DNA from 2 places in the Fodinibius saliphilus genome. Region 2 is predicted to be linked to the other one. Evidence: riboswitches for the same ligand, from Rfam matches in the RefSeq annotation. Region 2 holds a riboswitch; the other holds the start of a gene.
The links. Region 2 has a riboswitch for thiamine pyrophosphate ahead of thiL (thiamine-phosphate kinase). Riboswitches for the same ligand answer to the same signal wherever they lie in the genome.
Positions count from the first base shown of each region.

Region 1: another riboswitch for thiamine pyrophosphate. It lies ahead of FCN14_RS13240 (TonB-dependent receptor); the one in region 2 lies ahead of thiL (thiamine-phosphate kinase).

Region 1 is NZ_VAWF01000004.1:70,124-74,367, forward strand. Features, by position in the region: gene FCN14_RS13240 (TonB-dependent receptor) at 1-1,328, opposite strand, end outside; TPP riboswitch at 1,420-1,515, opposite strand; gene FCN14_RS13245 (M14 family metallopeptidase) at 1,968-4,244, opposite strand, start outside.
Region 2 is NZ_VAWF01000004.1:404,117-408,360, forward strand. Features, by position in the region: gene tenA (thiaminase II) at 1-479, opposite strand, end outside; gene thiD (bifunctional hydroxymethylpyrimidine kinase/phosphomethylpyrimidine kinase) at 507-1,334, opposite strand; gene thiL (thiamine-phosphate kinase) at 1,339-2,376, opposite strand; TPP riboswitch at 2,425-2,520, opposite strand; gene FCN14_RS14745 (DsbA family protein) at 2,613-3,197, opposite strand; gene FCN14_RS14750 (M28 family peptidase) at 3,271-4,244, opposite strand, start outside.

The sequences.
Region 1 (4,244 bases), 330 kb from region 2:
ATGGATCCCTTATCCTCGATATTATACTCCGTTGAAAAAACGGTGCCATAGAAATGATTATCTAACCATTTACGGCGAACCAGATCACTTTCCGAGACCGTATCCTGACTAAAGATAACGGGACTTATACTATAGTCACCGAGTTCTTCATCTGCCTTATACTGTTCATAATAACCCCGACCATAGGTATAGTGTAGCGAGGCATTGACATTCCAGTTCTTCGCCAAGTCATAAAAATAGTGTAGCTGGTAATGGTCTTGCTGGTAATTATCGGTTTGATCTTTATAGGGCGTACCCGGTTTTTCGGTACCAGCAGAATTGTAGGTACGTTCTCCGTTTTCCAATTTACTTTCGGAAACCCCATTCCAAGCGTGGTATGTTTTTTCTTTACCGGAGAACACATCGGCTCGCAGCAAGCTTCGCTCACCATGCTTAGCTGCAGAAAGGTAAAACGATTTCAAATCCGATGATGCCCGATCGATATATCCGTCTGACGTAATTTTTGAAAGACGGCCTTCGAACTGCCACCCATTTTCCATAAGACCGGAACCGAGCATTACATTAGCTTTTTTGGTATCAAATGAGCCGATCCCGGTATTCACCTCTCCATAGGCATCCGATCGCATCTGTGAAGTCTGTACATTCACCGTAGCCCCAAAGGCCGCGGCTCCGTTCGTCGATGTCCCCACACCACGCTGGATCTGGATATTTTCAACGGATGAAGCTAAATCAGGAATATCGACCCAATATACGCCGTGTGATTCTGCATCGTTAAGCGGTATACCATTAATAGTTACATTTATACGCCCTTGATCAACACCTCGGATTCGCATCCCTGTATACCCAACCCCGGACCCGGCATCAGAAGTTGTTGTTACTGATGGAGAGCTACTCATCATGTAGGGCATATCCTGACCCAGATTTTTCTTTTCAATATCTGTACGGCTCACATTATCAAAAGCCATGGGCGAGGCTTCATCTACACGCAAAGCCTTTACGAACACTTCATTACTAATAACGGTATTGGGCACCAAGCTAATAGTAAGCTCACCTCCTCTTTTTGTCGTGTCGATAGTCTTGGATTTAAAGCCAACAAAAGTCACTTTTATTTTTGATGAAGCGCCCTCTTTTAATGACAGGGTAAAGGCTCCATTTTCATCAGCCGAAATACCGTTTTTAGTATCGAGCTGAATAATATTCGCCCCGGGCAGCGGTTCATTACTTTGTGCATCAATAACCATTCCGGTTATAGTTTGAGCAACAAGTGTGGTACTCATTGCCATCAAAAAGCATAGAAATGCTGTTGCTCGTATTAGTTTGAAATACATAAGTTCCTCCGTCTTATAGGATTCATAAGAGCGGGAGATGAACTTGCAAGGAATGCTGATCAATCCGGCAGTTATTGTACTTTTTTCGGTAGTATCACTGCCTTGGTTTCCCTACGCCGATCTTAATCGGTTCAGGTTCTCAGGGTATGGTCTCAGCCTGCTGTTGCAAGCACCCCCAACCTTTGTAAAGTTAGAATGCGCCCAAAGATACGGGCATAAGGCGGAAGTTTCAAAAGATAAGACAAAATAAATACTGGTGCCTTTGCAATATCGTGGGGTAAAACCCCTTTAAAAGAAAAGATGCTGCAGTGTAACACTAAATGACGACCTCAAATGAATACTAGAGACCTTTGCAAAACTAAGTGTCATCCTGATAAAAAAACAAAGTGAGGCAGTAGGAGGGGAAAATACTATGGCATCTATTCTCCCTTAGAAGGGTTTGATTGTGGTTCAGCTTCAAACTCTTCATCACACCGCTCTTCATAATGACAAAGCGGGGGTCATTCAAAGTCTTCAACTATATTCTCGTCCCCGATCTAAGTTTTCAAACAGAATGATGCATTTCCACATCTCTTAAAATACACTGGCTCCTAGACAAAGTATAAGAGCCAGTAAAAATAAAACTGTTTGTGTAACAACTTACTGCCCTACCATAAATACGGCATTACCGAACAGCAGCTTCCCGTTATACCAAAAAGCACGAAACAATGGATTATCAACCATATACACAACAGAACCATTTCCCATCTCCTGCACACCAAAAGTAAGCGTGTTATGTAGCTTCTCCTCAGCTTCATACCCTATGAAACCACTCATATGGGCGTCTGCTTTAGCAACGCCTACATTCCACCCTTTTTCAAGATATTTATAGGCATCAGCATTTAGTTTAAGAGAGAAATAGCTGTCATCATATCCAAATGCCAAAGGATGGCTATTATCCATGGTGATTTTAAAAATGGAACCACTATTAAAGTTCGATATATATTCACGCTGTTGGTCACCATATTCATTGAGAACCGTGCCAGATTCAGGGGTCTCTTTCTCATTTCCATCATCAGGCTTTCTTTCGATACTGAACCCCTCCTTACCTGCTAAGTAACCGTTTGCACCCTGTAGTGCAATAAGTTTTCCGCCGGAAGAAATCCACTCTCGGATATCATCAAATCGGCTGCTATCAATAACACCATTATAATTACCCGAGGGCATAATAAGCACCTGGTAGTTATTAAGATCTACCTCACCGAAATAATCAGTATCTAGCAGGGTAACCGGATAATCAATCTGCTTATCAAAATAATGCCACACTTCGCCTACCATATTTGAGTAAGTTCCTTCTCCGGATAGCAAGGCAACGCGCGGTCGGTCAAGATATCGCACGGAAGAAGAGCCAAAATCTGCCCCGGACTGTACAAAACCGGTTGGCACCGCTTCCAGATGCTGATTGTGCTCGGTAGCAAGATCATTGACCAACTTATCAAAATCGGTGCCTTTAAACTTGTTATCAGAACGGGTGATTACCAGCGTACCGGCGTCATACGATTGATCTTCTATTTTAAATTCTTTCTCTGAAAATCGAATATTGATATCATGCTTTAAGAGGTCAGCCAACAAACCTACATCCGAAAGGTCTTTCCATTCTGCCAGGTAAGCATAGGCGTTTTCATTTACAGCATTGTCAACTTTCTTTTCAGGCATTGAAGCTGCTTTCATATCCAGCTCTTCTGGTACAGCATAGCCATCTAACCCATAAGCATAGTGCTGCTCCCAGGCCGTGATATCATAGGTTACAGAATCGGCCAGCTCAGGACGCGGTTCAAATAATATACGAGCCAATACTGACTTTGGCTGATAGGCACTTACCAAGTAATCTCCTTCCTCAATACGCTGACGACGCTTTTGTCCTGTCTTGTAGTTGTATGCCGATACCCGTTGGTCATCGGAGGCTTGTCCGTATTCCACCTTGTGCTTGTCGAGAAGCTTGAATAAAGCCCGCAACTTATCGGGATTATTATCCTTATCAATAACAAAAGTCTTGTATTCACCAGCGGGATTACTTTGAGCTTTTTTATAATAATTAGAAAACTCACTGACTAACTTTTCCGCATTCATGGAACTAATCTCCACGGTGGATAATCCTGTTGTATGGTGATGGGTCAGGCGATCTTTCAATGTTAAGGTATCTCCCACTGGCTTCTTTATACCAAGGCCGGAATATCCTCCGCCGGCCTGCTCATAGGTCATTCCAATAGACCCGTTAAAAATGGGATACGTATCACCATAGCTGGGATAGAAAAGATCAAAGACTTCGCGAGTGAAATAGAGCCAGCTATTTTTATTAAAATATTTTGCGTGATTTTCACCGATGGTATACTGAAAATTCCGTTGCCATTCTGTAATAGCTTTATGAAACGGTTCGGCAGCAGGAGCAAAATAATAAGGCGAGGTATAACTCTGCTCATGAAAATCAACATGGATATGGGGCATCCAATTCTGAAACTGTTCTATCCGCGCCCGACTTTCTTTCTGTGTTAACCACGCCCAATCACGGTTTAAATCAAAATAATAGTGGTTAGTACGTCCCCCCGGCCAAGGCTCATGATGCTCACGTGCTTCTCCAAAAGCATTAAAAGTATCCCCAACGGTTTCTTTGTACCAATGTACGTAACGATCACGACCATCGGGATTAAGCATTGGATCCATGACCACAACCGTATTCTGCAGCCACTCTTTGGTTTGTGGATTATCTGGACGAACCAGCTCATATATCGTTTTCAGGGCTGCCTCACTGCTGGAGGTTTCATTACCATGAACATTATAACTTAACCAAACAATAGCTGTGCTCTCACCTTCAGCTTCACCATCAATAAGGCCGGTACGCTTTAAATTATTGGTTCGGATCTCATCCAGCCTTGCCAT
Region 2 (4,244 bases):
GCATAGGTATTGATCCAATCTTGATAGGGGTTTTCAAGAGCAGCATGTTCATAAATATGAAGTCCTACCTCACGATATATCCAAAAACACGGAAGTAGCGCTGCTATGGCAATGGCATTATCTCTCATCGTTGCCGTGGCAAGTAAATAATTAGTATATGCAAAACAGGAAGGCGACTTTTGCAAGGGACTTCCCGCATCTAACTTTTCGTAAAACTCGCCATGCAGCTCTCGCTCTACATCAATAGCATTGGTCGCAAAATTCAGGAACTGACGAGCTTGTTCATTGCTGTCCGACCGAATACCTGCCAGTGAAAGCGCTCGTGAATAATCAGACAGATATAAAGTATCCTGCTTCAGGTAAAAAGTGAATACCTCTTCCGATAAGGTACCATCCGTCAATTCTTTTATAAATGGCAGTTCTAATATATGATCATAGATAGGTTCAATTTCTTGCCAAAGCTTGTCAGTAAATTCCATTCCTTTTCAATACTTTATGTTTAGATACTAGTTCCAAAATTGGTGAAAATGATGTAGCGGGCCACCGCCTCTCCCAATATCATATTGACTACCTGCCGAAATAGCCTGCGTGATATACAGCTTTGCCTGTTCAACAGCTTTAGGCATAGAATATCGCTTTGCCAGGAACGCAGCAATAGCTGAAGAGAGGGTACAACCTGTGCCGTGGGTATTATCTGTTTCTATGCGTTTTGCCTTAAACTGGTGCAGCTCCGGGTCTTTTGATGCTATCGCCAAATAATCGATACTTTCTTGCTTCTCGAAATGTCCGCCCTTAAGTAGTACTCCCCCAGCACCGGTTTCTAAGAGATCCTGAACCGCCTTTTTCATCGACTCATGACCGTTTATATCACACCCCAGTAATCGTTTAGCCTCTGGAATATTTGGAGTAATAAGATCTGCTAATGGAAACAGTTCTTCTCTTATTACTTCGATGGCCTCATCTTGTATAAGCTGAGCACCACTTTGAGCAACCATAACCGGATCTAACACAATATTCTTCAGATCATGTTTTTTAATGCGATCTGCAACTACTTCCATTAGAGTTCCGGTAAATAACATTCCTATCTTAACTGCATCTACTTCAAAATCCTCTACCACCACATCAATTTGGTCTTTTAAAAACTGGGGCGGCACCTCATGAATAGCACGCACCTCTTGTGTGTTCTGAGCCGTAAGAGCAGCAAAAGCGGACATTCCATAACATCCCAATGCAGAAATGGTCTTAAGATCTGCCTGTACGCCGGCCCCTCCTCCACTATCAGAGGTGGCAATGGTCAATACCTTATCATACGTCTGTTTCGAATTATCTTGCATAAAACTAAGATCCCTTAAAGTGTTTGAACTCTTGTTCTTTAATTTCTACCGATGCCCCACTCCGTAACATTCCAACCTCAGAATCACCTTCACTAACACTTCCTATCTGATGTAGGATGGTGCCAAAATTCTGTTTGTACCTCTTTTGTAAATCCTTAACGCCATCTTTGGCTACTGTCAATAGGAGCTTATAATCCTCTCCTCCAACCACCGCAAACTCCTGTGCCTGTTCATGAGTACCATCCTTTTCATAAAAAGATCTGAAAGCACGCGACAATGGAAGCTGTTCTAACGCGATTTTAATACGACAGTGACTTTGATGGGCTATGTGGTAAGCATCTCTTAACAACCCATCAGAAAGATCAATCATTGCATGTACCGTTTTTTCTTGGGCCAGCCACTGCCCTTTTTCAACTTCCGGTTCAGGTTCCTGATGTCGCCCTAATAGCTGCTGGCGCACTGATTTCGCTAGATGGGTATATTGATCTGGATGTGATAGTATTTCAAAACCGGCTGCTGAATCTCCCACAGTTCCGGTAACACATAAAATATCACCGACTTCTGCATCGCTGCGCAGCTTTACCTGCTGCGGTTTCCCAACACCGATAATTGTAATATTTATAATAATGTCATTCTGTGAACGAGTAGTATCGCCTCCCAATAATGAAATGTCATACTCTTGGGCAAGAGCAACTAATCCATTTCGGAACTGCCTTAGCCAATTTACAGATAACTCTTTGGGCAGAGCCAAGGATACGTAAAAACCGGTAGGCCTACCACCCATGGCAGCAATATCGGAGAGATTTATAGCCAGTGCTTTGTAGCCCAAAAAACGGGGGGAAATTTCTTGGCGTCTAAAATGGACATGCTCTACAATAAGGTCTGTACTTATAAGCTGCTTAAGTCCTCTGGGCCCCTCTGTTACAGAGCTATCATCTCCTATACCGATCTCATTGGGCGAAGATGATGAATTGGCAAAGAGAGCAATAATCTGCTCTTCAGACAAGTCACCTATATTTGGGGATGTCAGCGAATCAGCCATATAAATTATTATGCTGCTCGCCGCCAGAAAGAGGCAGGAAAAATCAGTACTAATGATTTGTCGTTTCCCTCCGCTGGTACTAACCAGATCAGGTAGCCAGGATGTCATCTCAGCTGCATTCCTACAGCACTCCTAACGACAAGCAATACTTAATTCTAAATAGTAGGTGAAGCTATCCTTTTATCGCATGCAATGCAAGCCCCTGCCTTAGGGATAAAAGGCTTTTAAACGGTTACTTAACCTGTCTTCTTTGCAAGATATTTTTCAACCACTTCCTTAAACTGCTCATATGACCTTGGAAGAGGATCCAGTTTTTCGCCTTCAATAAAGAAGGTAGGAGTAGAATTCACTCCTCGCCTTTTGCCTTCCTCCTTTTCCTGCATAACAGCTTTTTGGGTTTCCGCCGCATTCAAATCATTGCGAAACTTTTCCATATCAAGGCCTATTTTTTTAGCATAACCTTCAAATATAGGTGCAGGGTTAACAGAATTTGACCAATACCTTTGATTATTGTAAAGCATATTGTGCATCTCATAGAACATCCCCTGATTACCGGCAGATTCTACTGCTCGTGCAGCAAGAGCAGCAAATTGATGCATATTTAAGGGATAATGCTTTAACTTGAGCTCGACTTGGTCGCCAAACTCTTTCTTTATTTTCTTAACAATAGGATGGTACTGCCCACATGCCGGGCACTGATAATCGCTAAACTCAGTGATAGTAATTTTAACATTGTCAGAAGAATCACTTTGGGCCTGAACTGTCCCTATTCCCATCAACACTACAGCGGTTACAAAACATATACTTATAATTTTTCTCATCAGTTCTTTCCTCATTTAAAAATATTATTATTTCGTTTTCCACAAACGATTGTCATCGATATATCTTTCAAAATTATTTTTGGACTGATACTTCTTCAATCATCTTAAGACGCATCTGCTTGAACTCATCCCCTTTATCCCACCTTTGCATCTCCTCAGCATTTAGAATTCTATATCCCGCATTAAAAAAGAGCTGCACATCCTGTACCATTCCAGAAAGATCCCAATACTCATTTATTTCATCATTCACAGAATGATAATTTGCATTCTGCAAACTGTCCACAGTTTCCGCATACCCCTCAGGTTTATCCACATACTCTGTTCCCGAGTTAGGGAAAATAGCGGGAATACCCTTTTTCGCTAGGGGAAAGTGGTCAGATCGATAAAAATATCCTCGGTCAGGATGGGGATCTGGCTTCACTTTTCGACCATTCTCTTCTGCCAAATCTTCAATTGTATCGCTTACACTATTTCGTCCATAGCCAATAAGCACCAAATCTTTGGTCTTCCCATAAACGTTCATCCCATCAAGATTAATATTCGCTGTAACTTTGCCGGGATGTACCGTTGGATTTTGAGCCCAATACTTTGATCCTAACAAACCAACCTCTTCGGCTCCCACAAACAGGAATAAGGTGCTACGCTTTAGTTGAGGCTGCAGTTTTTTATATCCCCTCGCGATATTTAATACTGCACTAACTCCTGCAGCATTATCCAAAGCACCATTATTAATAGAATCTCCTTTCACCGGCTGGGTAATACCTAAGTGATCATAGTGAGCAGTATAAACAAGGTGCTCATCTTTCAACTCATTACTACTTCCTTCTATTAATCCAAGGACATTTTGAGCTTCTTGTTTACGATACGTAGCAGACAACTCTAAGTTTAATGACAATCCATTAAGAGGTACCGGTTCAAAATCACGACTTTCAGCAGCTTTAAGCTGCTCTTCCAACTTCAAACCTGCACTTGCAAACAAGGCTTTGCTTGCTTCTTTGGTCAACCAACCGTTAAACTTTGTATTAGAACCTTTAAGCGACTTGTCAC